3 regions of the Chryseobacterium sp. MIQD13 genome follow, and region 1 is predicted to be linked to each of the others. Evidence: riboswitches for the same ligand, from Rfam matches in the RefSeq annotation. Region 1 holds a riboswitch; each other region holds the start of a gene.
The links. A riboswitch is a leader RNA that binds a small molecule or an ion and turns the genes downstream of it on or off. The one in region 1 is predicted to bind cobalamin.
Positions count from the first base shown of each region.

Region 2: linked by a shared signal. The riboswitch ahead of ACQWU4_RS08260 (TonB-dependent receptor plug domain-containing protein) and the one ahead of metE (5-methyltetrahydropteroyltriglutamate--homocysteine S-methyltransferase) in region 1 are both predicted to bind cobalamin.
Region 3: linked by a shared signal. The riboswitch ahead of ACQWU4_RS05365 (acyl-CoA thioesterase) and the one ahead of metE (5-methyltetrahydropteroyltriglutamate--homocysteine S-methyltransferase) in region 1 are both predicted to bind cobalamin.

Region 1 is NZ_JBNWAF010000001.1:588,228-599,097, reverse strand. It holds gene ACQWU4_RS02890 (hypothetical protein) at 124-624, opposite strand; gene metE (5-methyltetrahydropteroyltriglutamate--homocysteine S-methyltransferase) at 1,016-3,355, opposite strand; gene ACQWU4_RS02880 (hypothetical protein) at 3,380-3,514, shown strand; cobalamin riboswitch at 3,539-3,724, opposite strand; gene ACQWU4_RS02875 (hypothetical protein) at 3,859-4,413, opposite strand; gene ACQWU4_RS02870 (DUF2306 domain-containing protein) at 4,640-5,299, opposite strand; gene ACQWU4_RS02865 (hypothetical protein) at 5,301-5,984, opposite strand; gene nudK (GDP-mannose pyrophosphatase NudK) at 5,992-6,573, opposite strand; gene ACQWU4_RS02855 (TIGR01777 family oxidoreductase) at 6,601-7,518, opposite strand; gene ACQWU4_RS02850 (hypothetical protein) at 7,548-7,892, opposite strand; gene ACQWU4_RS02845 (HPP family protein) at 7,896-8,498, opposite strand; gene ACQWU4_RS02840 (arginase family protein) at 8,498-9,403, opposite strand; gene ACQWU4_RS02835 (single-stranded DNA-binding protein) at 9,832-10,164, shown strand; gene ACQWU4_RS02830 (HRDC domain-containing protein) at 10,179-10,634, shown strand; gene hisS (histidine--tRNA ligase) at 10,761-10,870, shown strand, end outside.
Region 2 is NZ_JBNWAF010000002.1:239,278-250,147, forward strand. It holds gene ACQWU4_RS08245 (DUF5074 domain-containing protein) at 1-208, opposite strand, end outside; gene ACQWU4_RS08250 (cell surface protein) at 244-1,452, opposite strand; gene ACQWU4_RS08255 (YncE family protein) at 1,464-2,597, opposite strand; gene ACQWU4_RS08260 (TonB-dependent receptor plug domain-containing protein) at 2,594-4,624, opposite strand; cobalamin riboswitch at 4,734-4,918, opposite strand; gene ACQWU4_RS08265 (transporter) at 5,098-6,057, opposite strand; gene ACQWU4_RS08270 (cytochrome-c peroxidase) at 6,054-7,097, opposite strand; gene ACQWU4_RS08275 (MbnP family protein) at 7,090-7,917, opposite strand; gene ACQWU4_RS08280 (hypothetical protein) at 8,130-8,498, opposite strand; gene ACQWU4_RS08285 (superoxide dismutase) at 8,501-9,175, opposite strand; gene ACQWU4_RS08290 (SCO family protein) at 9,208-9,891, opposite strand; gene ACQWU4_RS08295 (YHS domain-containing protein) at 9,878-10,153, opposite strand; gene ACQWU4_RS08300 (hypothetical protein) at 10,324-10,686, opposite strand.
Region 3 is NZ_JBNWAF010000001.1:1,126,287-1,137,156, forward strand. It holds gene ACQWU4_RS05330 (DUF456 domain-containing protein) at 1-11, shown strand, start outside; gene ACQWU4_RS05335 (hypothetical protein) at 32-535, shown strand; gene ACQWU4_RS05340 (uracil-DNA glycosylase) at 522-1,163, opposite strand; gene ACQWU4_RS05345 (hypothetical protein) at 1,172-1,405, opposite strand; gene ACQWU4_RS05350 (GNAT family N-acetyltransferase) at 1,843-2,361, opposite strand; gene ACQWU4_RS05355 (endonuclease MutS2) at 2,421-4,568, shown strand; gene ACQWU4_RS05360 (hypothetical protein) at 4,823-5,620, shown strand; cobalamin riboswitch at 5,673-5,851, shown strand; gene ACQWU4_RS05365 (acyl-CoA thioesterase) at 5,968-6,351, shown strand; gene ACQWU4_RS05370 (HD domain-containing protein) at 6,425-7,015, opposite strand; gene ACQWU4_RS05375 (XAC2610-related protein) at 7,018-7,701, opposite strand; gene ACQWU4_RS05380 (PadR family transcriptional regulator) at 8,004-8,333, shown strand; gene ACQWU4_RS05385 (PspC domain-containing protein) at 8,345-10,060, shown strand; gene ACQWU4_RS05390 (1-acyl-sn-glycerol-3-phosphate acyltransferase) at 10,371-10,870, shown strand, end outside.

The sequences.
Region 1 (10,870 bases):
GATGATCCTTTATTTCGGGGTGCAAAATTAGGGAATTTAATTTGAAAAACTGTAAGTTATTCATTATTAATTTATTTGATGCTATGGAAATGTTATGGAAAAGATACCAAACATGTATTCTTTTTAATCAGGATCATTTAAATTCCTGAGTTCATTGATGTCTTCAATATCTTTTTTTCGTCCACTTGATTTTTTATCTTCTATCAGATCGTCCAGACTGATAAAGTTGATATTTACGCCATCCAGCTGTATAACTTCCTTTCTGAGACTAGCTTTTGAGTAAGTTATTGCAGAACGGGTTCCTGGAAGAAGATCTAAAGTAAAATCAGGTAATTCCAGTTTAAAAAATGATTTTTTTGGATTTGGGCTACTTTCTGCTCTGTATTTTGTGACATCTTTTCCGAGACTTTCAATTGCGTTAATCAACCTGAAATAATTTTCATAAGTCGGATTATACCAGATATCAATATCAGGTTTCCCGGAAATGGTACCATCCATATTGGTGGAAGGTCTGTAATGACCATAATAAGCAACAGCTGTTCCGCCTATAATCATATACTGTACAGCATGCTTTTCGAAAATTTCACAGACGGACACCAGACTTATTTTGAAATCATCTTCCATATAGATTAGCTGCTTTTAGGTGGAGTTTTTTGGATGGATTTAATGAATTTTTCGAATTTCTTATGTTTTTTATCCACAGACTCCTTATCCAGTAGATCATGCTCATTGGATTTTAGCTCTTTAAAAGATGAATATTTTATAATTGCCTTCATTTTGGATAAAATAATTACTTTACTTATTGATACTAATTTACGAAATATATTATAAATTTCTTTATTTCTGATATGGATCTTTCAGTAATCATTTTTACTTTATTCCGGCTTTTATACTGATTGTGAATATTAATATTGGAATCAAAATACGGTTATTTTTTATTTGGGGAATTTGTCTTCGGATAAATATTAACCGGAAAGAAAATCCCAACAAAAAGTTGGGATCTATAGTATTGAGTCTATAACCAATGGTTTTTAAGCTTTTCCTGAGTTACATAAGCTGCAGCTGCTTCTTTTGAGGCTTCTACCATTGCAATCAGCGCCTTCTCCGTTTCATCCCAGTGGCGTGTTTTCAAACCACAGTCAGGATTCACCCAAAGCTGCTGTGCCGGAATAACAGCTTGTGCTTTTTTCAGCAAAAAGATCATTTCCTCTTTTGAAGGAACCCTCGGGGAATGGATGTCATAAACTCCCGGACCGATCTCATTCGGGTATTTGAAATCTGCAAAAGCCTGCAGCAGTTCCATCTGACTTCTGGAGCATTCTATAGTAATCACATCGGCGTCCATATCGGCAATATTCTGGATGATATCATTAAATTCAGAATAACACATGTGCGTATGAATTTGGGTTGAATCCTCTACACCGGAAGCTGAGATCCTGAAAGCTTCTACAGCCCATTTCAGATATTCCTGCCATTCGGATCTTCTGAGCGGAAGTCCTTCTCTGATAGCGGGTTCATCAATTTGGATAATCCTGATTCCTGCTTTTTCCAGATCATTCACCTCATCGCGGATAGCCAATGCAATCTGTTTGCAGGTTAGAGAACGGGGCTGATCATCGCGGACAAAAGACCACTGCAGGATCGTTACCGGACCTGTAAGCATTCCTTTTACCCATTTTTGAGTTAAAGATTGAGCATATTCAGACCAATAAACCGTCATCGGATGAGGTCTGTGAACATCACCATAAATCACCGGAGGTTTTACACATCGGCTTCCATAGCTCTGAACCCAGCCATTTTGAGTAAAAGCGAATCCTGAGAGCTGCTCTCCGAAATATTCCACCATATCATTACGCTCAAATTCTCCGTGAACCAGTACATCTATTCCGATTTCTTCCTGCCAGCGGATGGTTCTTTCTGTTTCTTTTTTAAGCAGACTATCATATTGCTCGGCGGTCAGTTCTCCTTTTTTGAATTTTGACCGCCAGGTTCTTACTTCTTTGGTCTGAGGAAATGAACCAATAGTTGTAGTTGGAAAAAGAGGAAGCTGAAGAACTTTCTGCTGATCTTCTTTTCTGATATTAAATGGGCTGTTTCTTTGAGCATCATCTTCAGTGGTTACATCTGCGCGGTTTTTTACTTCCTGATTGTGAATCAATGCAGAGATTTTTCGGTTATCAAGAGCTTTTTTATTTTCTGCATATTGCTGTAAAGCCTGATAATCTGCATTTCCGGAAGCCAGCTTTTTTAAGGCAGTAATTTCATATACTTTTTGTTTGGCAAAGGCCATCCATTGCTTGATTTCAGGAGATAATGTATTCTCATTGGTTTCCAGATCAAGATCGAAAGGCGAGTGGAGGAGAGAACATGACGGAGCAATGAAAACCCTTTCCGAACCAATAGAATTCACTGCTTTTTCTATGAAGCCCAAAGATTTTTCAAAATCATTTTTCCAGATATTTCTTCCGTCTACAATTCCTAATGAAAGGCTCAGTGTTTCAGGGATGGTATTTAAGACTTCATCCAATTGTTCAGGACAACGTACAAGATCTATATGCAGAATATCTACAGGAAGCGAAACCGCTAACGAAAGATTGTCCTTTAAGCCTTCAAAATAAGTTGCGATGATCAATTTAAGATCCGGGAATTGGTTTCTGATTTCGGTATAAACCGATTGATAAATTTCTTTTGCTTTTTCGGTAAGATCCAGAGCTAAAAACGGTTCATCAAACTGAATCCATGTGGCACCATGATTTTCAAGTTCTTTTAAAATTTCAATATATACTGGAAGCAGATTTTCAATAAGTTCCAGTTTATCAAAACCGTCTTCCTTTTCTTTACCCAGTAAAAGGTAAGTCAAAGGGCCGATGATAACAGGTTTTGCTTTTATTCCAGCTTGTTTTGCGCTGATGAATTCACTGATGATTTTTTTTGAAAACAATCTGAACTGCTGGTTTTTCTGAAATTCAGGGACAATGTAATGGTAATTGGTATCAAACCATTTTGTCATTTCCATAGCGGTAATGTCGAGATCTTCTTTCTGATAGCCTCTGGCCATTGCAAAATACAAATCAAGCTCAGAATTGGATGATCTTGATGCAATTTCCTTGTAACGTTCAGGAATAACTCCTACAGTCAGAGTCATATCCAAAACCTGATCATAATAGGAAAAATCATTACAGGGAATAAGATCGATTCCTGCTTCCTGCTGCATTTTCCAGTTTTGCAGACTGATGTTTTTTCCGGTTTCCAGAAGTTCATTTAATGATGCTTTGCCTGACCAATACTGCTCGCAGGCTTTTTTGAGTTCTCTGTGGCGGCCAATACGCGGGCTGCCAAGAATGTGCGTTTGCATGTTCTTAAACTTTTAAATTAAACAATGATGATTTTAAAAGCTCTTTTAGAATGCTTCGCAATGCTGACGGAAAAGAATTTTGAGGATATAAATGGATACAATGAGGACGTAATTTTCCCTGTAACGAAAAGGACGTTCAAAAAAGTATCATCTGTATGACCTGAAGCTTCAGACCGCGAAAGCATTGTCAATTCAGAATAGGCAGGTCTCCTGACTTGTAACGGCTTTTATCATCCTTCCCGCTTTTGGCAGTGGATATTCACGGATAAAAACTTTTGGTGTGTTACTTACAGTTGCGCGACAGCTCGTGATTCTCACACGATTCCCTATTAATCTACGTTATGTAAAACCTCTTCTGTTTGATGAAGTATGTTAAAGAACTATTTTCAGAACAAATGTAGGGAATATTTGTTTACAAAAAGCAGTGCCTGAAAAAACAGGCGGAGGCTTTAATTGTTAAAAATTAAATTTTTGAACTTAGATTAAATAAAGTTTATATCTGCCTAATTAAGATAATTTACATTAAAAATCCCTTTTTTTAACTTAACTTTTACGGTATCACCTGTTTTATATTCAAAAATAGATTTTAAGTCTTTTGTTTTTCTTTTTTTATCAATTAGATGTATTTCACCATCTTCATAGATAGAGTTATTTTTTCCTGCATTAAGCCAGAAAACCATTGCTTTTTTGTGGCTAATTATTTCATAAGTCTGAACTGTCTGAGAGATCTCAGTATGATAATTAATGAACAATAATATATTGGATATTAATGATTTTAAACTGAAAGTTAAAATTGTAGAAAGTATAATGACAATAATGATCTGGGAAATTTTTTTAGCTTTTGAAAGGATAATTATAACAATGGCTATAACGGCTGTAATCATGAATATATATTTCCACGAATCAATCTTAAAAGCATCCAAATCTGTTTTCAGATAATGTTCTCTGATGAAAGGTTTTAAAAGGAAACCTTCAAAACAGTAGAAAGGAATCAATAGCATTAAAACCCGGATATATGAATTTGATAATATAGCTTTCAGCTTTTCAGGAATGATCATTTTTTATAAATATTTGCCAGGTTATTGTTTTTTAATTTTAAAGTAATAGTTTTGATATAAATTAATATCTATGGAACTGCTTTTTCTTGCTTTTATTTTGCTGATAATTATGGGCTTAGCTTACCTGGTTATGCGTTTTTTTAACCGATGGACAGCAAAATCTCAGCATGCAACGATCTGGAACGGATTGATCTTTATTGCTTCATACGCACTTTTATTGTTCATCTCATTTGTTATTTTTATGATGAACGTAAGTTTTGAACGGTAATACTTTTTGATTTCTGATGATGAAATAGGCTACAGATAGATTAATGATCAGGGAAGCCCAGACATTCAATCCATAAAACAGTTCATAATCATAAAGATTTTCCTGATAAAACAGGTTTTTAATGATCCTGAAAGTAATGGCTGTAACTGTAACTGCATAACTTAAGATCATATATTTTTTATGTTCAGAAACTTTTCCCTTTTTAATGAAAAGAACTGCAGCAAGCGTAAAGTATGCCCAAATAATATCCTGCAGCAGAAATCCTGTAATCCCGAGCATTCCGCCATTCGAAAATAATCCGAGTACAAAGCATGCCGGAACATTAATGATGAGGATATTGTAAACATAAACTCTTCCTATCAACCGATGCAATTTCTTATTCTCAGTTAAAAATCTACTGGAAAATTGGGTCAGCCCAGCCAGAAGGCAAAGTATGATTGAAAAAATATGAATGTAAAAAAATGCCATCCAGTAGGGATTGCTGACCACTTTCTGTTTAAACATAAGGAAGCCTACATTTTTATCAAAACCTGTATATTGGGAAATGGTCTTCAGCATCAGAATGCTGAAAATTAAAACTGCAATGACAGCCAATATCCTTATGATCTTGATTGGCACCTTATTGATATAGTTTTAATGATTGATGGTCATATACATATTTCACATTATTGTTTCTAATGATCATGTCTTCATTTCCGGGCTTCAACACTAATGAATCCGTATCAAAAGTAAAAATGATTTTTTTATCAGATTCTTTAATCTTTAAAATATCAGTTAGCTTCTTTTCCTCATTTTTAGGTTCAATATCCAGATTTCCAATATGCTTTATTTTTCCTTTTTCCAATAAAAATGTATCACCGCCAAAGAAATATTCAAATGCCTGCTGACAAACTATAATGATATTTCCGTTTTGATTGTTCTTATAAAAATAAGGTTCATACAGATAAGCATCCCCGATTCCTTTTGATTTATAGATGATTTCGTTTTTACTGTTCAGCATTAAAAGTCTGTTTCCCCAATCATTTTCAGTGTCAGGCAGAGTCATTTTACCGTCAATAGGCTTATAATTTCCTGTTACGATATGATTTCCTTCTACAGAAAATGCGTGTTCAATATCAAATCCATTGATTTTTAAACCGGAAATACTTTCTGGCTTAAATTCAGTAAACACAATATCTTTTACAACTGCAGTTTCCGGAGCTTCAGAAATCTCTTTTCTGGCTGATTTTTTATTTTCTTTTTGAGATTCCTCCTTACAGTAGAATAGAGTGAATAGAGCCAGCACCGGTATTATTTTTTTCATCTGTTTTCTATACGATGTTTTTGATACGTAAGTATTGTAGCAGCATAATGGTTTTTGCATCCATAATCCCTCCGTTGTCTATCATTGTAAGAGCATCATTAAAAGGAAGTTCTAAAACCTCAATATTTTCACCCTCTTCTTCAAGCCCGCCACCGTCTGTAATCTTCATTTCATGAGAATATTCTGCAATGAAAAAGTGAAGGATTTCCGTTACAGACCCAGGTGACATATATGCTTCAAACACTTTCTCCACCTTTGATATCTTATAGCCCGTTTCCTCTTCAGTTTCTCTTTTGATACATTCTTCAGGATTATCATTATCTAACAAGCCTGCACAGGCCTCAATAAGCATACCTGTTGTATTTCCGTTGATAAAAGTAGGAAGTCTGAATTGTCTGGTTAAGATCACAGAACCTGAAACTTTATTGTAAAGAAGGATAACTGCTCCGTTTCCTCTGTCATATGCTTCTCTGCTCTGGGTTTCTGCTGTTTCGTCTTTTTTTACGATTGTGTATGTAACTTTTTTCAGGGTGTACCAGTTGTCAGAAAGAATTTCTGTTTTAATAATGTTAATGTTTGGTGTGTACATATATGTGTTAAATCTTTTAAATAATATTTATTTTGTCTGATGATGGATTAATAAATTTTCTAAAGCTCCCTTCAGATCGGGAAATTTAAATTGGAATCCTGTATCCTGTATCTTTTGTGATGAAGCTCTGGAACCTTCAAGCAAAGCATCCGCCAGTTCTCCAAATATAATTTTTAAAACGAATGCAGGTACATTAGGCATAAATAATGGTTTATTGAGAACTTCAGCGATCTTTTTAGTTAAATTCTCATTCGTTGTAGGCTGAGGTGAAACCGAATTGTAAGCTCCATCCATATCCTGGTTTTTCAAAGCAGATTCATAGATGGAACAAATATCATCAATATGAATCCATGGCATATATTGTTTCCCATTTCCTAAAGCTGATCCGATACCATACTTTATGGTGGGAATCATCTTCTTCAATGCACCGTCTTCTTTGGAAAGAACAATGGCTGTACGTATTTTAACGACTCTTTCTGCCAGATTCTGTTCTTTAAAATCATCAGCAGCTCTTTCCCATAAAACAACAACTTCGCTCAGAAAATCGTTTCCCGGAGGATCACTTTCTGTATAAATCTTATCCGTAGTTACAGTTCCGTAATAATTGATTCCTGAAGCAGAAATGAAAGATTTAAGCTTTATTTTCTTCTTTTTTACAGTTTTTAAAAGAAGTCCTGCGGAATCTATACGGCTGGATATCAGTTCTCGTTTTCTTTCGCTGGTCCAGCGTTTTTCTGAAATATTGGCTCCCGCCAGATGAATAATATGGGAAACATTGTCAAGAGCAGATTCATCCATCGTTCCGTTGCTGATATCCCATTCAAAATCATTGTCATGTCTTTTTTTACGGGTCAGGAACCTTACCGTATATTCTTTTTCTATTTTCTTTGACAGCTTTTGTGCGATCATGCCGCTGGCTCCGGTTATCAGAACGATTTCTTTCATGGTATAATATTTAAGAATAGTGTGGAATATTAAGCCTGGTTCTTTACAATCAATACAAAATCATCTTCCAGAAGTTTATAGCCGTAATCATAAATAAACCTGTATTCAGAGCCATTTTTATAAACTTTCAGATTGGTGAAATAATCGAAATCAAAACCCAAGCCGTCCATCCTTGATTTTGCAATTTTTGCTTTGCCGTCCGTATTCAGCTCCAAAAGGATACGGTAATTTTTGCGGAGCTTATTGTTAACATTCCGCATCAGGTTGGTAGAGTCTTTATTCTGCTTATTGTTGTAGGCATTCCGGCAGGCATCATTGCAGAATTTTTTATCAGCCCTTCCGATAATTTTTTCGCCACATTCGAGACAGTTCATACTTTATTTTTTCATATTGTGCATGTGTTCATGTTTTTTCCTTAATAACCTTTTAAACCTGGTATGGGAAGGGTAACTTCTGTTGGAGGTTATATTGTTAAATAAAAGAGCAGTCAGTAAAAGAATAATGCATCCTGATAAGACAGGAGAAAGAACATACCAGTATCCCAGTTCAGGAATTTTTCCTGTAGAACTTACTGCAATTAATGCTGTTGCCCCGCCGGGAGGATGAAGGGTTTTGGTATACTGCATCAGTACAATGGAAAAAGCTACAGCCAGCGGAGCAGAAAGCCAGATGATGTCAGGAACTATCTTATAAACGGTAACACCGACAAGAGCTGAAATAACATGTCCACCCACCAGATTTCTGGGTTGGGCAAGCGGACTTTGAATGGCTCCATAAATCAGAACACTTGAAGCTCCGAATGAACCGATCAGGAATATATTTTCAGTTGCCGCTAAAGTATGGGACTGAATAAATGCAATGATTCCAATCCCGACAAATGCTCCTAAAAAGGACCAGAAATGTTCTTTATAATCAACCAGCGTCTCTTTATAAATTACATATTTTGAAACCCTGAATGTTCTTTTTATAGTCTTCTTCATTAATCTTCTTTATTTTTTATTATTTGAATTAAATTTTTTACAAATGGTTGAGTATACATACCTTTCTGATCATAATCCGGATCCAGGACAGTGATTTCTATTCCAAAGCATAGAGGAGAATGAATCAGTGGTTTCAAAATTTCTCTGAGATTTTCATAATCAATTCCATCTTCCATTCTGCTGTCTACAGCAGGCATCAGCTCGTCTTTCAGAACATCAACGTCCAAATGAATAAAAAAACCATCCAGATTTTTTATTCCTGTCATTTTTAAGAAATCTTCAGCTGTTTTCCTAAAACCATTTTTTCTAACTTGTGTCAGATCAAAATAATGAATGTAAGAATTGACGATTTGTGCTACATATTCTTCATCATCTGTTTCTGCATTGCCGACACAAAAAATATTTTCCTCCTCAAAATAAGGTTTAAGTCCTTGAATATTAGTTAATTTTTCATGTCCCAATCCGGTAATAATAGCTAGATCCATTCCTGCAACGGCTTTAGTGGAAGAAAGGTTGGGAAGAATAAAATCAGTATGTCCGTCCAGATAAAAAAGCCCAAAATTTCCAAGTTTCTTTAAGGCCAGAGCAGTTCCGATCAGAATACTGCAGTCGCCTCCAAGCAAAATGTTGAAACTGTTGTCTTTATGATTGTTTAATATAAAATCTGCCTGCTTCTGAGCATAATCAATAATAGATAAAGAATTTAAGACACCAGATTCCTGATCAAGTTCCATGGAATATTCCGGAGCGTCTAATCTGAAAATATGATCGGGATTGATTTTCTTGTGAAAATCAAATTTTCTGAGCCAGTCCGGAAGCTTTCTGACTCCAGGCTCAGTTTCATGATCTTTTTTCTTTAATCCCAGGTTGAGAGGAAACTCAAAAATATTGATGTTCCTTTTCATAGATGATATTTGATCAAAGATACGGAATTATCCATTTTCAAATGGATAAAACTGACACAATGATATTTCTCCAATGGTTTTTTATTACTGTCGTTGTGAGGATAATTAAATAAAAATGACAAGAACATTTAAAAATTTTACTTAGTAGAATTAAAGTTTAATTTTTATCTCTTGATGAAAAAGAAAAGTGAATTTTTTAAATTAAAAGAAATATGACTATATCAAATTGATTGAGGCCATATGTCTGTTTAATGAAGCAAAATTTGTTAAAAATTATCGAAATATATTCGACAACAAACGAATACAAATGAATTTAAATAGTTTATAACCGACTATGATGTGCTGGCTTAACAATCTTTGCAACAGAGATTTGAGAAAGGCAGTGAACGTCTCTTATCTGAATTATTAATCTTAAAAATTTTAAAGTTATGTCACTAAGAAACAAAGTAACATTAATTGGTTACACAGGTAAAGAAGTTGAAACAGTAAACTTCGAAAGCGGGAACTTAAAAGCAAGTGTATCCTTAGCCACCAGCGATCATTACACAAATGCAAAAGGCGAAAAGGTAGAAGAAACACAATGGCACAATTTAATTGCCTTTGGAAAAACAGCTGAAATCCTTCAGAAGTACGCCCCCAAAGGAAAGGAAATTGCCATTGAAGGGAAACTTACATACAGATCGTATGATGACAAAGACGGCGTTAAGCGGTATATAACAGAGATCCGAGTTGATGAGATCCTTCTTTTAGGAGGTAAATAATTCTAAAAACACAAATGATGAAAGTAAAAGTTTTTAAAATCAGACTTTCCAAAGAATTTCTCCATCGAGATCAAAGAATGCTTGATGATTTTCTTGAAGTGAATGAAATTGTAAAAGTGGAAACCGCTTTTATAAATGATGAATGTTACTGGTCCGTGATCCTGTATTTCGAAGAGCTGAAAATAGCCAGAAATATGGTAAAGGAACCAAAAGCAGTAAAGTACTCTGCAGATAATGATGTTTTAAACTCCGATGAAGTGAAAATTTTGAATGCCCTGAAATACTGGAGATCTGAGAAGGCTAAAGAACAGAATCTTCCTACTTATTTTATCGCGAGCAATAAAGAACTGATGTCTGTAGCCAAGTATAAACCTGCTAAAAAAGAAGAACTGCTTGAGATCAAAGGTTTCGGAAAACATAAGATTGAAAATTATGGTGAAGAGATCCTTGAAATTCTTGAAAGCGTCTGATTTTTTCGGATTTAGTAATGATAATGCATCGGGAGCTGGAGAAGAGATTACTTCTCCGGCTTTTTATCTTTCGGAAAAGTCCTTTCAATTGCTTATTTTTGCATTCATCAAAATGACATACAGCAAATGAAGCCAAGTTTAGCGAAAGGAACGAGAGATTTTACAGCACAGGAAGTATCAAGAAGAAAATATATTATCAATATCTTACAGAAGAATTTTGAATTGTTCGGGTTTCA
Region 2 (10,870 bases), on a different contig from region 1:
TCCACTGTACAACGAAAGCCGCTTGGTTTGTCCCGCTTCCAACCCAATACTGGATATCAGAAAAACTGATGTTGGTCGTTACTGTAGCGTTCAGCTGATTGCTGCTCGTCCCCTGAATATCATTCCTGGGTACACCCTGTACTCTTACCTGTGCATTGGCAAAGAACGCAAACAGAAACAGTACCGTAAAAAGGTAAAACTTTTTCATTTTGAATATATTTATTAAATTTTGTAGTCCGTATTTTAATTAAAGTGCAGATCATAAGCGCCTGCCACTTCTGTAGAAACTTCCCCAAGCCAGCCGGCTTCCTGATTGACTCCCGTATATACCTTAATAAAATCGATACCCGGAAGCTTTACATATTTCCCGTTTTTATCTACAGCCCAGGAAATATCAATATTGGAAGCTTCATCATTATTCGGTGCATTGTCTGCATAGCCATAGTCATAAGACGTTCCCACCCAATAAGTCCCCGTTCCGCTCTGGTCGTAAAAATTATCTTTAAGTCTGGTTCCTGTCAGGCTGTAAGAAGCATTCTGAAACCATAAAGGATAATAGCTTTGTGCATGGAAGGTGTTTTTAGTTTTAAATCCAGAATTCCCAAAATCATCCTGCCATTTGATGTACTCCACATCAGTCTGCCAAAACTCACTTCCGGGAACGGGGGGCTTGTTTTCATTGGGTTTGAAATAAGTTATGCTATAATTTTTTGTAGTTGAATTTTTAAAATATTCGCTGCCGGCAATCTCATACCATTCATCTTCGTCCGGCTTGCCGTTTTTATTTTTATCATAGGCTACCATAATAATTCCGGGTTCGCAGGAACCTGATCTTGTTGTGGCTGCATTATTTCCCCAGAATGCATTACCCAGGATTTTGAAATCCCTTCCTTCAAGATTCGGAATCGTATGATCAAAGCCGAAGGAAACATATCCTCCGAAACCTCCCAACGTAATCATAGTAGAATTCCCTCCTATTAAAGACTCTTTTGCTTTTTGGAGCATGCTTGCCTCGGTATTTCCACTAACATATTCCGGAACTTCATTGATAAACTGCCCGACAGCAGGACGGAATTCAAAAACATCCTTAATATATTTACTGTAAGGTGTCTGCTCTTTATTTACTATAATCTGTGATTGATAAACCTTCACAACTCCCTTTACTTCAACTTTCAGGGCTAAAGGATAAGTTTTGGTGTAGACACTTACAAAATCCAGCTGCTGCTGATCGGAAATAATGGAATCCTTAATACTCCACGTCAGCTTGCCTTCAATTTTCGGATCTATATTCAATAGCTTCAGCCTGTCGATCGTATAGGATTCTTTAAGAACTTCTGCAGGAAATATTACTTCTTCCGCAACTTCTTCAGTGTCGCTTTTACAGGCTGCCATTGCCAGCAAAACCGAAGAAAAAAGCACTGTCTTTACAATTTGTATTGTTTTTCTTTCCATTCTTTTTCTGATTATTTATATAAAAAAGTAAAATGGGCGGGGATATTTCCACCTTCAGTCTTCCACTTAAATTTTCCGGTTTTATCAAAACAGTATACATATCCGGTAGTCACATAATTTCTGGCATCTGTAAGGTAAATATCCTCTGTATAAGGATTTACAGCAATTCCATAAGGTGCCTTGATCTCATCTGCATACTGCTGGTCAATAATTTTAGTAGCAATAACCTGCTCGGTCTTGACATCTATAATTCCGAAGGTCTTGACGTAGGAATGGGTATTGTAATTAAATTCATTTCCATAGTAATACAGCTTATCATTCACAATCGTCATTCCGCTTACAGCAACATGAAAATCTTTTTTCACAGTTCCTGTTGCTGCATCTACAAGAAACAGACTGGACGGAATATTGTAATAATCTCCCCTGGAGCTGACATACAGATCTCCGTAATTATCTTTCTGCAGACGATGAAGATTAATCGCGACGTCAATTTTTTTTGTTTGTGTAAAAGTGTTCAGGTCAATAACAGAAACAGTTCTGTCATAGTTAGGGAACATATATCCTCCGGAATTTGCTACAAAAAGCTGATCTCCGATAATTTCCATTTCTTCAGGCTGATATCCTACCACGACCTGCCTTTCAATGCTAAGTGAGGTGGTATCAATTTCAACTACTTTTCCCGGTGGAGAATTTGGATTCAGCTCAACGGGGCCGGCGTAGCTGCTTGCATATATTTTATTTCCTTTGAAAGACATGTAACGGCAGTTTTGCAGCTGTATCGTTTTGATGCGTTTTGCAGTTTTGGCGTCCAATACTTCTATTTTATTGGAAACATTAACCACTACATACATTTTACTTCCATAAATCATAATGTCATTCCCCACATCTCCCAACTCTTTTACCACACTTGGATTTATTTCTGCATAAATATTCTTGTGGTAGGTTCCTGTTGCGTAATCGAAATAATCGAGCGTACATTTGTTGCTGCCCATATTTCCTTCATTTAAAAGATAGAATCCTTTAATCGGAGTATCTTCCCCTGTACTTACCTCATCTTTTTCGGAAGGAACAACATAATCATCCGTCCGGCAGGAAAACAGGAATAGCAATGCAAAAGCCAGCAGGCAAAAGTTCAGTTTTTTCATAATGTAAAGCTTACAATGAGTTTAAAATTTCTTCCGGGCATAGGATAATTCCTTACCACGTCATAGTATTGATCCAGTACATTGTTGACCTCAAAACCTGCCTTAAGCTGGTGTGAATGCCAATTGAATTTTTTCTGGATAGATAAATCATGAGTATACCACGGCTGCAGATAATTGGCCCGGATATTATTCAGCTGGGCATCATAACGTTCTCCGGTATACATAAAACTATAGTTGAAACTCCAGTCTTTATAATCTGTCATCAGCGTAAAGGTGAGAGCATGCCACGGCACATAAGGAATCTGATCTCCGTAATAGTCTTCTTTTTTATCGGTATAATCTCCGGCCCGCTGATAAGTATAGCTCACGAGGGGTTTTAGTTTAACTTTACTGATATCAAATTCAGCCTGGATATTAACATCTGTCCCGATGATCTTTACATTACCCAGATTGGTCATCATCCATCTGAAAAGATTGGTAGTAGGAACAGCTACAATCTTATTCTCCACTTCATTATAATATCCGTCCACTTTCACATAAATTCCTTTAAAAACTTTGTGGTCATAGAGTTTCTGATAGGTAAATCCAATATCATACTGATTCGTATACTCAGGTTTCAGCATCACGTTTCCGATCATTGTGTAGTAGAGGTCGTTGAAAGTAGGCATCCTGAAAACTCTTTTGTAAAAAGCTCTTAGTGTAAAATCTTTGGATTCGGACGGCTGGTAATTCAGGAAAGCAGAAGGTGTCCATTCGGTTTTGTCCGGAGATTTGGCATTCATTTTTACATTTTCATGAACAAATGTTCCCAAAATACTCCCTAAAAACTTAAACCTGTTCCATTGATAAGTAGTAGCAAAAGAAAGCAGTGAGGTATGGCGGGTGGGATATGAAAAATCCCTCAGGCTAGCATCAAGATTATTGTACTGAAAGTCAAAACTCCCGCTTACATCCCAGTTCTTATTGATGGAATAAATATTTGATGTGGAAAAATAAAGTTCTCTCTGTATGTAAGAATTATCTATTGGCAAAACCGTTGTCGCAACATTAACTGTATCTAGAAATCTGGTATAGTCATAGCCAAATTTGGCTTTGACCTGGGTTTCAAATTTCGGAAACAGTTTTTTTCTGAAGCTGGCCTGAACAAAATAATTTTCATCCAGCATTTGCTGGCCTTTCGGTCCGAAATCATTATTAACAACAGCAGTAGGAATTCCTCGGTCTGAAATATAGCCGTATCCGCGTACACTCCAGCTTCCTTCATTTATGGTTCCGTTAAAACTGGTTTCAAAACGTTTAGCACGGATATAGGAATCATACCTTCTGGCAATCGTATCATTCGCAACAGATCCGTCAGAATTCTTTTTCTCATATTTATACTTATACAATCCGTCACTTTGTACAAACTCCGAACTGAAACTTGCCGAAACTTTATCAGAGATCTTCTGTTCCAGGCGGAATGAAGGATTGAATAAACTTATCGACCCTAATTTTAATTTAACCGTTAAGTTCGTTTTCTGATCTTCTTTAAAAACAGGTATTTTAGGCTGAAGATAAATAGATCCCGAAGAGCCGAAATCTTTTGCAGGCTGGAAGATCTCACTTTTCTGGCCGTTGTATAAAGAAACAGCCTCAATATCATCTAGGGAGAATTTTCCAAGATCCACGATTCCGTTCTGAACATTCCCCAATTGAATACCGTCGTAGAAAACCCCAACATGCTGGCTTCCCATACTCCGGATATTCACCGTTTTCAGTCCGCCCATTCCACCATAATCTTTGATCTGTACTCCTGAAAAATACCGTAAAGCATCAGCCACAGACTGGCTGTTCAGCCTTTCAAGCTGCTCACCGGAAAGTATCTGAGCCGGAAGAATTTCTTTAAAATCTTTTTTATAAATCCGGATGGGAAGAATTGTTTTCTCCCGGATCGTATCTCCGGATTGCGAAAACAAAATTTGAGATGCTGCCACAAATAATGTGATAACCCCTTTTTGAAACCGTGAAACAGTAAGTTTTCTGACCATTAGCTCATTTGGAATAATGCAGACGCTAATGGATATAAGATAGCAACGACAAAGCACAGCTGTCACTGCACAGAATCATTGTTGTCCTAAGCTTTATTCCACGAAAGCATCAAACGTTTATCCTCCGGCAGGTCTTCTGACTTACTCCGTTTTTGAAATCCTTCCCATTAAAAAACAGTGGATATAATCTTCAAAAACTTTGATGTGGAGCTTACAGCAGCGGGTCTGTTCCGGATTTTCACCGGATTCCCTTTTAAGTGCTTTTTACAGCGCACCAGATTGCGGCAAAGATAGAAAATTATTGACAGATGCAATACAAGACATAATAATTTAATTTTCAGCAATAAAAACCGGCGGCTTCGGGAGCCTCAGCCACCAGTTTCAGAACCCATCATTAAGGATAGAATAATAGTATGTTTAAGATTGAATCAACCACTTTTGGTGGCTGAGGCTCTCGAAACCATCATTCCTCATCAAATCCCAAAATTCAGAAAAATACTGAATCTAGATTTCGCTTCAATATCTCCTCCCGCCAGATTGGAATACGCAGGAAGCATCACTTCACCACCGAGACTAAATTTTTTATAGGAAGCTTCAAAACCCAGCTTCCCGTATAAAGCACTTCCTGCTGTATTGGGTAGTGCTTCATTAAACTGCCTGTTTTTGTCATACACTTCGCCTTGAAGTCCTGCCTTCGCAGATAAAATGGCTTTTTCATTTCCTGTAATCTGATAAAATCCTGTTGCCGCATAATTCCATTGGTTTCCAAAATGGTAATGCTTTTTATTTTCTGTTTTCACTGTATAATCTGTATTGATCAGTAAAGCCAGCTTATTCTTCTGAAATTTATAGTTTAAAACTGCCTGATAATCCCAACTGCCCGTTCCGAGCTGAAAACTTGGATTGACCCCGGAAATTCCTTTTTCATCAAATTTCCCCAAAGGAACTTTTATCCCCAGACCACCATTAAGCTGATGAAAATTATCTTTGGAATTAATGATCCTGTAGATTCCCATCAGATTTAAATCTCCGATACCATTGATGTTGATATCTCCCTGCATGGTTTTCTTTTCGTGAAAATGAAAAGGCAGACTGGCATATACACTCAGTTTTTCAGTCAAAGGGATTTTTCCCCAAATCTGCATGGTATTGAAATACTGATCCTGTGTGAGATCTTTTACAAAAAGGTTTTCTTTTGCTCTATAATGCTGGGCAAAATACTTAATCCCGATAAATTGCGGATTCAGCAAAGATTCAAAACCGGAGGAGCCGTTTCCTGCCGCACAGCCACAGGCATCACAGTCATCAAGGATATTTCTGTTAATATCATCAGAAATATCAATACTGTCGTTAATTATTGCAGCCTGACAAACAAATGAGAAAGCCAGACTGATTATAAAAATTATTCTTTTAAAGTTTATAGTAATGTTCATTCTGCAAATTTTGGATTGGAAATAAAGCTTTTATCAGACAAGGTTTTCAAAAAGGCAATGATAAACTGCTTTTCCTGAGCATTCATTGCAATTCCTATATGTCCGTTCTGTTTAAGCTGCGGATCAAGGTTGGGATTATCCTCTACATTATCCGAATAGAAATTAAGAACAGCTTCCAGCGTGTAAAATCTTCCGTCGTGCATATAGGGAGCAGTATATTCTATGTTTCTAAGGCTCGGAACGCGGAATTTCATCCAGTCATTCTGATCAAGCGTTACACGGTAACGTCCTGCATCTTTGAATTGCGTATTGTAATACATTCCGGTATTTCTGAAGCTTTCATCAGTAAATAATTCTCCGCTGTGGCAGGAAGCACATTTCTGCTGAAATAAACTCTTTCCCTGATTTTCTTCAGAAGTAAGAATTTCTCTTCCCTGCCTGAACCTGTCATATTTCGAATCAGCAGAGATCATGCTTGCCATAAACTGTGACAGGGCTTTCAGAACCCTTTCTCCGGTAATATTTTCATCTCCGTATGCGGCCATGAAAAGCTTTTTATACTTTTGGTCTTCCTTCAGTTTTGATATCACTTCAGGCATGGAACTATCCATTTCGTTTTCATCTGTAATCGGGCTGATAGGCTGCTCATTCAGATTATGGATCACACCGTCCCACATATATCTTTTCAGAAAAGCCATATTCTGGACAGGCGGTGCATTCCGGATTCCTATTCTATCGTCTACACCATGACTTACTGTATGACCGTGATGGGTAAAAGCGTTTTCCTGAATATGACAGAAACCGCATGATATTGTATTATTTCTGGAAAGTTTTCCTTCGTAAAATAATTTTCGTCCTAATTCCACTCCGTTTTTGGTAACCGGATTTCCGGATGAATTGAAAGTCATTTCAGGGAAATAGGAAGGAAACTGCAACGGATAGGCTTCATCTTTTTCGAGTGGCCGGATCACCTCATCAGAACAGGATACACAATTCAGAAAAAGTATAGCCAATACTATTTTGGATAAAATTTTAATCATTGTGAACATGATCTACTTTAAACATTTTAGTCAGGTTATCCGTAACATCTGCCAAATGAGGACTTGATCCCATCATCATATTATTTTCCGCTGTAAGGGAAAGTGTTTTACCGCCGCTTAAAAACTGGTTGAGATCGGCAAGAATATGAACTGAAGGTTTTACCTGCGAAGTCACTCTGGCTGTCGTCGGCAAATTCAACGTAATTTCCCGGTAAAGATCCGGTGTGTTATTGGCTGCTACATTTCCCATATTTCCGGTATGATTCATAAAGTTTGTATCTGCCGTACTGTTGCCATATTTCCCTTCCAGTTTCACAAAAACATAGCCTGCTGCCCAGGACCATGACATCCCTTTAGTTTTTGCTTTGGTCCAGAATTCTGCCTGACCGTCCTGTCCGAGCAAGTACGCTTTCTGGCTGATCCCAAGTCCGAATTTCATTTTTTTGTAATTATTTTTAGGGACTCCGTTCAGGTCAACGTAGACAATTCCGGCTACTGCATCTGCCTGGTCTATGATAAAAGCTCCTTTATCAGGATTATTTTCATTGTATTTGAATTCGTTTCCGCTTTCGTCGATCAGTGTAATATTGCTGATTACGTATTTAAGGGTGGAAAAATTATGTTTCTGCCCTGCGGTAGAAGTCTGTACTGTTTGATTTAAAACAATATCACCAAGATTATTAAACCCATTCTCGAATTTGATCTGAAGATTCCCTGTGGAAGTATCCTGCGGATCGGCATCATCGCTGCTTTGACAAGATGATAAAGTGAGTAAAGTAAAGGCAATAAAGAATAATGATAAAAATTTATAAATTTTCATTTTTGATTTTTTAAGTTGAATTTTTTGAAATAGAGATTCTTTTGAATGAGTGAACATTCAATTTTTTTAAACCACAAAAGGCGCAAAAGTTCTTTTACACTTTAGTTATTTAAAGTGTATTGGAAAACTGAATAGAAGAGCACATAAGTTTTTGAAAATCTTTGATTTTCATACTATATAAACTTCTCTTTGTGGTTTGTAAAGGAGTAAACTTAAAAAACCGGTGGTCTGAAAATATGTTTTAGAAACAGAAAAGAATAGGCTGTTTCATAGAGAAAATTAAAATTCAGGGAGAAGAGTTCTCTTTCCGTCTGAATGGCTGATATTTCAGAAAGTGTATAAGTATCCAATACTTTCTGTCCTGAATTTTTGGTTTTGTTTAAAGGCGAGGAATCAGTATTATTTGTTTTCGCCAGTTCTTTGCTTAAGTAGCATTTCCCATTACAATGAAGCTCCGGCCTGCTTTTATTAATACAAAGAACGGTAGCAATATAGTTATAATTTACAGCATACTCCATCAATGGGATCAGGGGTCTGAACACCATGTAAAAAGTGAGGAATATGCTGCAAATTAAATTCATTTTTATTTTTTGCTTACTGCTTCGTCATATCTTCTGCTTACTTCTTTCCAGTTAAGCACATTCCAGATTGCAGTAAGGTAATCGGCTCTTTTGTTCTGGTATTTCAGGTAATAAGCGTGTTCCCATACATCAATCCCTAAAATCGGGGTTCCTTTTTCTTCTACTACATCCATCAGAGGATTATCCTGATTGGCTGTAGATGACACGAATAATTTTCCGTTCTTATCTACAGAAAGCCATGCCCATCCTGAACCGAAGCGGTCTGCTCCTGCTTTGCTGATCTTTTCTTTGAAAGCCTCCATGCTTCCAAAAGTTTCACTGATAGCTTTAGCCAGTTTTTCAGAAGGCTGTGTGTTTTTTACGGGAGTAAGAACTGTCCAGAAAAGTTCATGGTTGTAATGCCCTCCTGCATTGTTTCTTACTGCCGGTGAAAGCTTAGAAACTCCTGAAAGAATCTGGAAAAGGGTCTGTTTTTCCTGTGGGGTTCCTGCAATCGCTTTATTTAAATTGGCAACATAGGCAGCTGCATGCTTTGAATAATGGATTTCCATAGTCTGTGCATCCACTGATCCCTCCAGCGCATTGTATGCATACGGAAGCGGAGCCTGCTTAAACTGGGCAAAAGCAAACTGTGTGGCAAATACGGCACTTAAAGCTGCTATTTTCAAAATCTTCATAACGTTTTGTTTTTATGGTTTAACAATATTTCTTACTTCAATAGTTTTTTAATATCCTCGATCAGGATTTCCCTGTCGGGATGATATTTACCGTTAAGCTTTGGTGTTTTTCCTTCCGGATCTTCATAATTCAGCCCGGAATAATACAGGATTGGCATATTGTCTTTATTATACCTGCAGCGAATGTTTCCCTCTTTGTCTACAAGGGCGATCATTCCGCTGTGGTTCAGGCTTTCACTTTCGTCTTCCTTATCTCCTACATAGATATTGAACTGATCTGCCAGTTTTCCTATATAATCCCTGTCTCCGGTAAGAAAATGCCAGTCCGGTGATTTTGCTCCCACACTTTTGGCATGCTGTTTTAATGCTGCGGGTGTATCGTTTTCCGGGTCGATACTTATTGAGATAATTCCAAATTCGGGGCTGTTTACCTCATCTTCAATAAATCTCATATTACGGTTCATTACGGGGCAGATTGTTGGACACCTGCTGAAGAAAAATTCTACCAGATATACTTTCCCCAGCATATCTTTATTGGTGATTTTCTTATTATTCTGGTCGGTCAGTGTAAAATCGGGAACCTTCATTACGGTGTACAGGTTCTTTTTAAAGTATCCCATTCCTATACCTATTCCCAGAAAAAGCAGGGCAAAAATGGCTATCGGAATGATGACCTTTTTCTTTGCTCCGTTTTGGGGTTTATTATTTCTGGGCATATTTTTCCGGATTTTTTTTGAATTCGTCTTTACAAAGGCTGCTGCAAAAACCGTATGTTTTATTTTTATAGACTACTGTGTCTTTCATATCATCTTCTGTTTTCATATGACAAATCGGATCTTCGGCATTGGCAAATTTTACCTTTCTGATGCTTGATTTTGAAGATGAAGCACTTTTTTTATGTTTTACTTTTGGTGTTTCCTGGCCACAGGCGAATAATGAAACTGACAATAATGCAGTTAAAATAATTTTTGATTTCATTTTAATTGTAAATTGAAATTAATGATAGTATTGAACAAAGACAGAGGTATTATTTAAACTAAATTTAAAGTGATGTTAGCATGTATTTACATTCATAAGCACTTTACATATAGCAATAAGAGATGTTTTCACAGATTAAAACACCAACTATATATTTAGTTCAAAATAAATTAAGCTAAAGGAGGATGAAATATCCTGGTAAAATATTCTGAAGTATCATCTATACTATGATATGTATTGATCACTTTTAATTCGGAACCAGATTCTTTTTGAGCTAAAAATGAAAGAATATCGTGTGAAAGAAATACATCTAATCCTGCAATTTTTATAGTCTGGGAATTATTGGACTGTTTCTCTGTTTTTGCCAGTTCTTTACTTACGTAGCATTTCCCTTTACATGTAGATTGGGGAATATTTCTGTTTTCACAGAGGTTTTTTACAATATAATCATAGTTCACGGCATAGTTTACCAATGGCAAAACAGGGCGTAATGCGATGGTAAAAATGACGAATATGGATATAAGAAATCTCAATGAATTGGTTCTGTTTTACAAATATACTACTCAAATTGGGTTTATGGCTTATTTATGATGAATGTCATTGATTATTTTCGTTGAAACCTGATGAAAAAAACTCTGCTACAGTTGTAACAGAGTTTATGGGTTATTTTTTTCTCTCGCTGATTAGGCTGATTTCACAGATTTTTTATGTCTTTAT
Region 3 (10,870 bases), 540 kb from region 1:
ATATTATTTAATATTATTAAAAAAGAAAAATATGTTTCATAAAGCCATCATACTCAGTCTGGGATTGCTCACTTTAGCAGGATGCAATGCCCAAAAGAAAGCAAAAGCTCCGAAATCAACCGGAGAAAAAGTATCCAATACGAAAGGGACTAAGTCTTCAGCTCAGAATGGAGGTATCATTTATTTTAATCCGGGAGAAAATAAATTTCTTAAAGAATATGAAATGAATGTGACCTTCAAAGGTATTTCTGAAGACAGCCGCTGCCCTGAAGGGGTCAATTGTATCTGGGCTGGTGTTGCCGTAGCACAGGTAGAGGTAATGAGCACAACTTCCAGACCTGTGATTTTAAATCTTGCCACCTTAGACAATGCCGGACGAAATTATCATCAGTCCCAGGAATTTAACGGATATACTGTTTCATTGGAAGAAGTAACTCCGTTTCCAAAAGCTGACGGCGGTGCAAAAGCTCTGGAAGGAAAATACAAAATCGGGATTAAAATCACAAAAGCCGGAGGATCTTCTACCACGAAATAGGCTTCTTTCCTTTTGAGATCAGATATTCATTAATCTTTGAAAAAGGTTTGCTTCCATAAAACCCTCTGTATACAGAAAACGGTGACGGGTGCGCCGATTTTAAAATAAAATGTTTAGCCGGATTGATAAGTTCGGCTTTTTTTTGTGCAAAAGCTCCCCAAAGAACAAAAACCACATTTTCTTTTTTATCTGAAATTTCCTTAATAATAAAATCTGTGAATTTTTCCCAGCCTAAATCTTTATGGGAATTAGGCGAATGAGCACGTACCGTTAAAGTTGCATTCAATAATAGAACTCCCTGCTTTCCCCAGTCATCCAGCTCTTTTGAAGTCCTTTCGACCCCCAAATCATCTTTCAGCTCTGTGAAAATATTTTTAAGCGAAGGCGGTGCTGCCACCTGCTCTGAAACGGAAAAACACAACCCGTTAGCCTGATAGTCATTATGATAAGGATCCTGCCCGATGATTACCACTTCCACATCATCGAAAGGTGTAATTTCCAATGCTCTGAATATTTGGTTTTTTGGCGGAAAAACTTTGGTTGTTGCATATTCCTGCTTTACTTTTTCCCAAAGACTGGTAAAATATTCTGTATTTTTTATCGTGGCTAAAACTTCTGTCCAGGTCATTTTTTAATTTATCTATAAATATTAACTTTTTTTATTTTGTCTACATAATCATATCCTAAAATCCCTTTTGCTAAGGTCAATTCGATAAGTTGATTATTTGAAATGCTTTCATAAAACTCCTGACTTATACTTAGCCTTTCGTTTTTGTCATATTCGGTTCTGATAAATATTACATATGTCTTACTTCCTCTCGAACCATTACTTATCTTCTTCTCATTTATTTCAATTCTCTCTTTTTTCACCTTGGAGACTGTAAATCTGTAGTTTATGAAAATTCCTAATGACGGAATCAAAAATAGAAAAAAGAAGCTTAAATTCAGAATATTATCTCTTTTTTTTAAATCATTGAAATTGTAAAAAAAAGTTAGAATATAAATTGTCAGACAACTAAAAATAAGACTTACAAAAGCCAGTTTCCAAAATAATTCATATCCTCCGATTGTATTTTCATAATATCTGCCGAAGATTAAAAAAAGGATAAGAGGAAATAGAAACAGATATTCAATATTTTTAGCGATCTTTTTCCCGGATTTTGGTTGGCTGAATTTCAAAATCATGTCTGATAAATTATAAGACAATACAACAAGGGCCGGAATAGATATAAAAAAATACCCAAACTCTTTTATTGAAAAAAACAAAGCCAAAACAGAAGCTAAAATTAATAAGATGTTTTTCAGCATTATTCTGTTTTAAAATGATATTCTGTTAATCTGAAGACAGTATTATCCGGAAAACCTTCATCAACTCTTCCTTCTTCTAAAACAAAATGATGCTTTAAAAGAAGTCCTTTAGAATTTTCATTGAGCCTGTGAGTAAAAGCTAAGATTTCCTGCAAATGTAATTCATTAAACCCATAATCTAAAACAGCTTTTAAGGCTTCAGACATAATTCCCTTTCTGTGATATTCAGGTAATAACTCATAGCCAACTTCAGCGGTTTTCCTGTCTTCAGAAAAGTTCCAGAGGCAGATAGTTCCGATAAGATTCGGCTGGTCTTTCAAAGAAATTCCCAAATAAACAGTCTGATTATTTTGGGTGTTTTTCTTAATGGTTAAAATAAACTGAAGTGCATCATAATTGTTTTTCGGTGAATTCCTTTTCACAAATTGATTGATCACTTCATTGCTGCGGATCCGTAAAATATCTTCAACGTGGCTTTCGTTGATTTCTTTCAATAGTAATCGTTGTGTTTCAATCATTAATTTTGTAAATATCTCAAATATACGTAATAATCACATTTTCTCACTAAATTTGCAGTGTGTATATAAATAAAGAAGATTTAAACGAATTAGAGTTTCCGCAATTGCTCGCGGAAATCTCTCCATTTGCGTATTCTCCGAAAACGAGAGAAAAAATTCTTCAACTTCGTCCCATGGAAATTGACGAGGCGGAACTTTCACTGAAAAAAACGTCGGAATATCTTTCGAGTTTTGAAAGTTCAAATGCAATTCCGTTTGATGAATACGAAGATATCGAAAGTGAGCTGAAATTGATGCTGATTGAGAATTACCGTCTGGAAAACAGTGCTTTCATCAAAATAAAAACCTTAACTGAACAGATAGGAAAGCTTCAGAAGTTTTTCCCAACCATGCCTGACACCTTCCCTACCCTGATAGGTGATGTTTCCGTGCTGGAATTCAAAAAAGAGATCATTGATAAGATTGATAAGGTCTTTAACCGTTTTGGGGAAGTGAAAAGTGATGCTTCGCCTATTTTAAAAGAACTCAGAGCTGAAATTCAACTTTCCAAAAAGGCAATTCAGGAGAATTTCAACCGTGCCCTGTTTAATTATGGACAAAGTGATTTTCTGGATGACATCCGGGAAACGATCATTGAAGACCAAAGGGTTTTAGCAGTAAAATCGGGATTCAAGAAAAGGGTGGCAGGAAGAGTTTTGGGAATTTCAAAAACAGGTTCTATCACTTATATCCAGCCGGACAGTGTGGTAAAACATTATTTCAAGCTGCGTGAAAGTGAAGAGGAAGAAAAGAAGGAAATTGACAAAATCCTCAGAAAACTTACAGCGGAACTGGCAGAATTCCAGCCTCAGCTGTGGAGATACCAGATTTACATTTTTGATCTTGACCTTACAAGAGCCAAAGCAAAATTTGCTGAACTTGTGAACGGAATTCTCCCAAAGATCAACCGTCACAGAACCTTAAAGCTTAAAGATGCATTCCATCCGCTGTTATGGCTGAGAAATAAAGCTGAGAACAAAACTATTTTCCCGCAAACCCTTAGTTTAACAGATCACAATAGAATTATCTGTATTTCGGGGCCGAATGCGGGAGGAAAATCCATCACCTTAAAAACGGTTGGATTGCTTCAGCTGATGATTCAGAGCGGAATTCTGGTTCCGGTACATCCAAGGTCTGAAATGTTTTTCTTTGAAAAGATCATGACGGATATCGGGGATAATCAGTCAATAGAAAACCATCTCTCAACTTATTCTTCAAGACTGAAGAAAATGGCTGGAATTATCCGTGAAGCGGATTCTAATACTCTATTGCTTATTGATGAATTCGGGACAGGATCTGATCCTGAGCTTGGAGGCGCGCTGGCTGAAAGTTTCATGGAATATTTCTATGATAAAAAGAGTTTTGCCATCATTACCACCCACTATACCAACATCAAGCTGGTGATAGAACAGCTTCCGAATGCTGAAAATGCTGCGATGCTTTTTGATGAGGAAACCCTTGAACCGATGTATAAACTGGAGGTGGGACAGGCAGGAAGTTCATTCACTTTCGAGGTTGCAGAGAAGAACAAAATCCCAAGATTCATTATTCATGCGGCAAAAAAGAAGGTAGAACACGATATCGTCAATCTGGATAAAACGATTGTAAAACTTCAGCAGGAAAAATTTGAGGTTGAAAAACTGAAAACCGATCTTGCAGAAAGAAAAGAATCTGTGGAAGACAAACGTGATAACCTGCAGAAGCTGAATGACCAGTTACAGCAAAAGCTTTTCAATTTCCAGAAACTGTATGAAGAAGAACACCGTAAGCTTCAGTTCGGAAATAAGATTGAAACGTTTATCGACAGTTATGTAAAAGGCAAATCGAGAAAAGATGTTGTAAAAGATTTTGTAAAGATTCTTGAACAGGAAAAATTCAGAAAAATAGGAGCTGATAAAGATGAATCGAAACGCCTTCAGGTTGTTAAGAGAAAAATTACGCAGCAGCTTAAAAAGGAAGAAGTAATCGAAAAGATTGCAGAAACCAATGAGAAACTGGAAGAAAAGCGTAAAACCGACCGTGCTGTCTGGATGAAAGAGGGACAGCGTGTCCGTATTCCGGGAAGTACGAGTGTAGGAACAATTGAAAAAATTTCCAAAAATAAAGTGATCGTGAATTACGGTACTTTTAAGACAACGATTAATGCAGATGATCTTGAAAGGATTTGATGTGAAGATATGACAATCCGATAATTGTTGGCTGGAAATTATACAACTTTTAAATTAAATATAAAAAATAGCGCTGATTTTTTCAGTGCTATTTTATTTTGATTATCATTAAGCATACTGATAAAATCCAGCTGTATTTGAGTACAAGATAAACTTTTAGGGAAATATTGATAATTTTAATTAAATACAGTCCTATTTTACTGATCAGAAAAAGCATTTAATTTATATATTTGAAGGATCAAAAATTTCATAAAATGATTTCCATAAACAAAGCATTGTACCTCTCCGCTTTCAGTTTTTTTTCTCTTGCATTTGTTAAGGGACAGAATAAAGTTCCTTTCGGTGTTGTAAAGGCTGAAGAAGGCTACGCCAATGTACGTGTTCACAAGGATGACTACAGAAAAATCGTGGATAAGATCCGGATGCGCAAGGGTGATGTATTTGTTTATGTAAAGCCTGCTCCGGGAGAAACGGAATGGGTATGGATCAAATATCCTGAAAAACAGGATGATGAAAAACCTTTCGTAAGATACGAGAATCTTGAAAAAGAAGGAATGGTGAATAAAGGACGTATTGCTTTCATAGACCAGCTCCCTCAGTTCACTCCTTCAAAATCCAAGAACGGAAAGTCACTTATTTTTACAGATAACAGCAATCCTAAAATACCCACTGCCCAAAGAACCAAAGTGGTTATTGATGTTTATCCTTCCAACGCGGGCTACAGAAAGCAGGAGAAAGATGCAAACGGAAATATTCTTAGCATAGATAAAATAAAACCGTGGGGAATCAAGGATGCACTTCCTGAAGGTATGACGGAAATTAAGTCTATCAGAGTTCAACAGCCCGGAAGAGGCTCTGTTTTTGTAAGGGAAGCTATTAAAAATATGTTCCAGCCTACGATGGATTTCAATAACATCGGAGTAACTGCTCTTGATAATGACCATATCTATCTTTATATGATCAACGGTTCGGGTGAAAACAGGTACACCACTCTATGGACCATCAAGGAAGGTAAGGTAATGAGCCAGATTATTTACAATAGTCCGGAATAATTGCCTTTTTATGCTGTAATATTCTTATTTTTGCACTGAAAAAGTTTAACGCTAATTCATCACAGAAACTGGTTCTGCATAACGCAGATTAAAAGGGAACCGTGTGAAAATCACGGACTGTCGCGCAACTGTAAGTAACTGAAGTCTTTATCAAAGATCCACTGTGCAGCGCACGGGAAGGGGATAAAAGATGTTACAAGTCAGGAGACCTGCCTATTTCTTTAAACAAGAAACTTTCGCGATTTGAAGTTTATTGATCTGATGGACTGCTTCAGGAATTCCTATGGTTCCTGTTATTGTTCTGTTATTTTAATAGTATTTCATTTCGCATTAATTAATAATGAAATATGACTACAGAAGAAAGAATTGCAGCATCCGAAACCAGAATTTTTAAAGCGGTTTTCCCGAACACCACCAATCATTATGATACTCTTTTCGGAGGCACTGCCATGCAGCTGATGGATGAAGTTGCTTTTATAACAGCAACCCGTTTTGCAAGAAAAAGAGTGGTAACCGTAAGCAGCGATAAGATCGATTTCAAGAAACCTATTCCTGCCGGAACAATTGTAGAACTGATCGGAAAGGTTTCCTATGTGGGAAACACCAGTATGAAGGTGAATGTGGAAATCTATACGGAGCAAATGTACTCTTATGAAAGAGAAAGAGCTATTGTAGGTGATTTTACATTTGTGGCAATTGATGAATTTAAAAAGCCAATCAGGATTATGTAAATAAAAATAGGTTTCGGGCGGCCTGCGGCCGCCCGAAACCTATTTTACCATTGCTTTTCACAATAGAATATATTTATCTCGTTACTTTTTCAGTATCCAGGCTTCTCTTCAGCAACATTTCAAAGGCTTCTCCCATCTCATCCGACGCTCTCGTAATAGCATTTTCCAGCATATTTCTGATTTGCTTTTCAGTAACTCCGGCTTCCGTCCAGCTTTTTCCTGAGGTATGAGAGTTTAGGATAAATGGCATAATACGGTCAATAGAGCAGGCAAAAATAGCATCCGGAGTTTTTTCTTCCTCGAATTCAAGCCACAGATTAAAAAATTCTGTCTTTAAAGGTTCGTCCAGAATTCCAAAAATTTTCTGTGCTGACACTTTTTCTCTTTCAAATTTCCCTACCATTGCTTTTTCATCAAAAAGAAAGGTATCCCCCGCTTCTATTTCCACCAAGTCATGAATGGAAAGCATTCTTATTACTCTTAAAAGATCAATATCTGCACGGTTTTTAGCGTATGGATAAAGGATCTGTGCAAGAATAATGATCTGCCATGAGTGTTCAGCAGTATTTTCCCTTCTGGAATCATCAGCATTGTAGTTTCTTCTCTGTACATTTTTCAGGGCATCAACTGCCAGGATAAAATCTATTTCCTTCTGTATCTTCATTGTTAATCTTTATAATATTCGTTAATTGGATAGGTTTTAATGTTTTTTATCCATTTATCATCGATAAATTCTTTTTTGGTCACTTTTACTGTTTCACCGCCTGTTGCATCTTCTTCCAGCTCATATACTTTAAACAATCCCCGTTGCGGAACCACCGTATATTCTGTTGTAAGATGCCAGCAGCAACCTGATTTTGAATAGGTAATCAATCTTTTCCTCTCGGAATCTGTATTGAACATTCCCAGATTGTCGTGAGCCAGAGCTGTTAATTCATCACTCACGACAAATTGTTTTTTGGTGATATTAAATACATAAACATCGTAAGAAGGTCCTCCATATCCACTTTCATTTCCGTTTCTGATGGCAATATCTTCTGTTCCGTCAAAATTAAAATCATCAAAAATCAATGGGCTTTGTTCATTATATAATTGAATAATGTTTGCAGTAGGCTTTTGGTCTTCGTTCAGATAAAAGTTCAGATTATCTGAAGTTAAGGTCTGGATCTTTTTGGAAGTCTTTTTATCAAGCAATTCAACAGTTGATTTTCCACTGCATTCATTATTTTCGCAGGTCTCTACATTGATTTTCACATCGTAATTCGTTGAAGCATCTTTTAATTCAAACTGATTTTGAGCGAAATAAAAGTTTCCGAAAAGGATAATTGGGAGTAATATTTTTTGATTCATCTTAAAAGGTGTTTTGATTTTAAAATAATTTCACTGAATTCTTTCTATAAAATCTGATTCAAAAGTACAAAAATTTAAAATTTTGAACCTGATTTTAGTATAAACTCATTCAAGGCTAAATTTTGATTGAAAATTATTATTCTGATTATCAGTTATTTAAATTAAATATTTAAATAATTTCACTACTTTGTATTGCATAATACCATTTTATTTACATATCTTTGTAATGTAAAATCAGAATAGGTTCATCTAGCTAGGAACATAATTCTGAAAATATAACTAATTAACAAAACTTATTAAAGATGAATACTGAAAATACCAAAGCGCAAATGCGTAAAGGAATTCTGGAATTCTGTATTTTAAGTCTCATCAATCATCGTGAAATGTATGTTTCCGACCTTATCGATGAACTTAAAAAAGGAAAACTGGATGTAGTGGAAGGAACCCTCTATCCTCTCCTTACAAGACTGAAAAACGGCGAGTTCCTTTCCTACAGATGGGAAGAATCTACAGGAGGACCCCCAAGAAAATATTACCAGATTACAGAAAAAGGAAAGCTTTTCTTGGATGAACTTCAAAATACCTGGGCAGAGCTGACAGCGTCAGTAAACCAAATCACTCAAAAAATTTAAAAAACAAAGCTATGAACAAGACACTCTCAATAGGACTCGCAGGTTTTTCTTTTACCATAGAAGAACACGCATATATAAAGCTCAGCGATTACCTGAATGCCCTGAGAAGCTCACTGGATGCTTCAGAAGAGGAAGAGGTAATGCATGATATAGAAATAAGAATGGTAGAAATCTTCAGAGATTCTTTAGGAAAACGTGAAGTGATTAACGATACAGACGTAGAAAAAGTAATCGCACAGATCGGAACTCCTGAAAAGATCGAAGAGCAGGAAGAAGCCTATTTTTCTGAGAAAAACAGTAAAAAAACAGCTCAGTCAGGAGCAGAATATACAGATAAAAAGCAACTGTTCCGTGATCCTGAAAGACAAAAGATTGCAGGAGTATGTGCAGGACTTGCCCACTATGTAGGAATGGATATTACTGCCATGAGAGCTATCTGGGTAATTACTTTCCTGATCATGATTCCGGCTGCCGGAAGTGCTGTAGTGATTATATTTCTATACCTGATCTTATGGATCGTTTTACCGAAAGCACAAACTGCTACAGATTTCCTGAAAATGAAGGGAAAGCCTATGAACTTCGACAATCTTAAGAATGAGTCTAATAAATTGGTTCAATTTGCCAACGAATCTACTCAGAGGGTCGGAGAAATGTACAACGAATCAAAGCCTTACATCAACAATGCAGGCAGCGGGGTATGGAATATTCTGAAATACTTTATAGGAGGAATCTTTGTACTAATGGCTATCGGAAGCATCATCGGGGTATTTGTGATCCTTGGATTATTCGGGCTGGATGCAGATTTTCCAGGGGCTAATGAGATGAGATTCTATATGGATGAAAACGGCCTGGATAAAGTATTGGTAGCAATGATGGTGATCGGAAGTTTAATTCCGGCAATTATCTTCAGCTTACTGAGCATCAGAATATTTTCACCAAAAACTAAACTTAGAAATATCGGATGGGTAATCGGAGGACTGTTCCTTCTGCTGTTAGGACTTGGAACTTATTTTGGAGTAAGTATGGCTAAGAAAAACCTGATCTACAAAGGAAGTAAGGAGGATACGGAAAATGTTGCTATCAACACTACATCAGACACGCTTTATGTAGATATGAAGCAGGTGAATATTCCTCAGAATTTTACAGCTTATGATGATGATATCTATTCTGACAAAAAATCAGTCTACAAAGAAGATTACATCTATGTGGAAGTATCAAGAAAGCCTGAAGTAAAAACACCTTACCTGATCATTAAAAAAGAAGGAAACGGCTATAACGTTCCGGTTCAGATCAACGTTCCTGTGGAAATAGTAGGTAATAAAGTAATGCTTCCTAACTACATCAAGTATCCGTATGAGCACAGATTCAGACATTACAGAGTAGATTATGAGCTTGTAATTCCTCAGAATACAGTAGTGATCCCGCTGAAAAAAGACAGAATGGATTTTGACGGAGATTTAAACGGAGACGGCATCGATGATGATGATCAGGAACAGGATGAAAACGGTAAAATCAGAATAGAAAAGAATAAAATTTCTGTAAACGGTTCTACAATAGAATACAACTCTGATGACAAAGACAGCATTATCATCAACGGGAAAAAAGTTCCGAATTCCCAGGCCGATCAGGTAATTGATTCTATGAAATCCACCATCAAAAAGATGAACAAAAACGTAGATATCAAAATCAAAGACGGAAAAGACGAAATTTCCATAAAAACTAAATAATTAACTTCAGAGAGTGCAGAAGGTGTGAATGGATGGCAACCGTTTGAAATTCACACTCTTCTTCTCTCAGACAACAGAAAAAAATCATTATTTAGTTCATTATGTAAAAAAAATGTTATACATTCGTGTAGTTAAAAAATAATTAACCAAATCATTAAAAAACACCTTAACCATGGTACAAGTTGCATTAGAAATTGTAATGAAGATCGTAGATTTAATCAGCGGTTTGTTTTAAGAGCGATAATATTTCAATATATTTGTAAAGTATAACCCATTTGGTTATACTTTTTTGTTTTTAATCTAAAGATTTATGAAAAAACTGATAGGTAAACTGATGTTAAAGATGCTCGGCTGGAAAGTTATTCTGCAGGGCGATGCAAAAAGTCTGAACCGATGTATCCTTGTGGTAGCACCGCATACCCATAACATGGAATATCTGTTGGGAAATCTTGCCTACTGGTCTTTAGAAAAACCACTGAAAATCATCATCAAAGATGCCCATACAAAGGCATGGTATGGAAGTGTTGTAAAAGGACTCGGCGGCATTGGAATTGACAGAAGCCAGAAAAATGACCTGGTTAATTTCGTGGCCAGACAGTTTGAAAAAGAAGACTTCAGCCTTGTTATCACACCCGAAGGAACCAGAAGCTGGGTTCCGAAATGGAGAAAAGGATTTTATCATATGGCATTAGCGGCAAAAGTCCCAATTGTTCTGGCAGCAGGTGATTTCAAAAGAAATATTGTGTATTTAGGTTATACCATACCTTATGAAAGAATTGCTTCAGTTCCCTTTTCCGAGATCATGGAAGA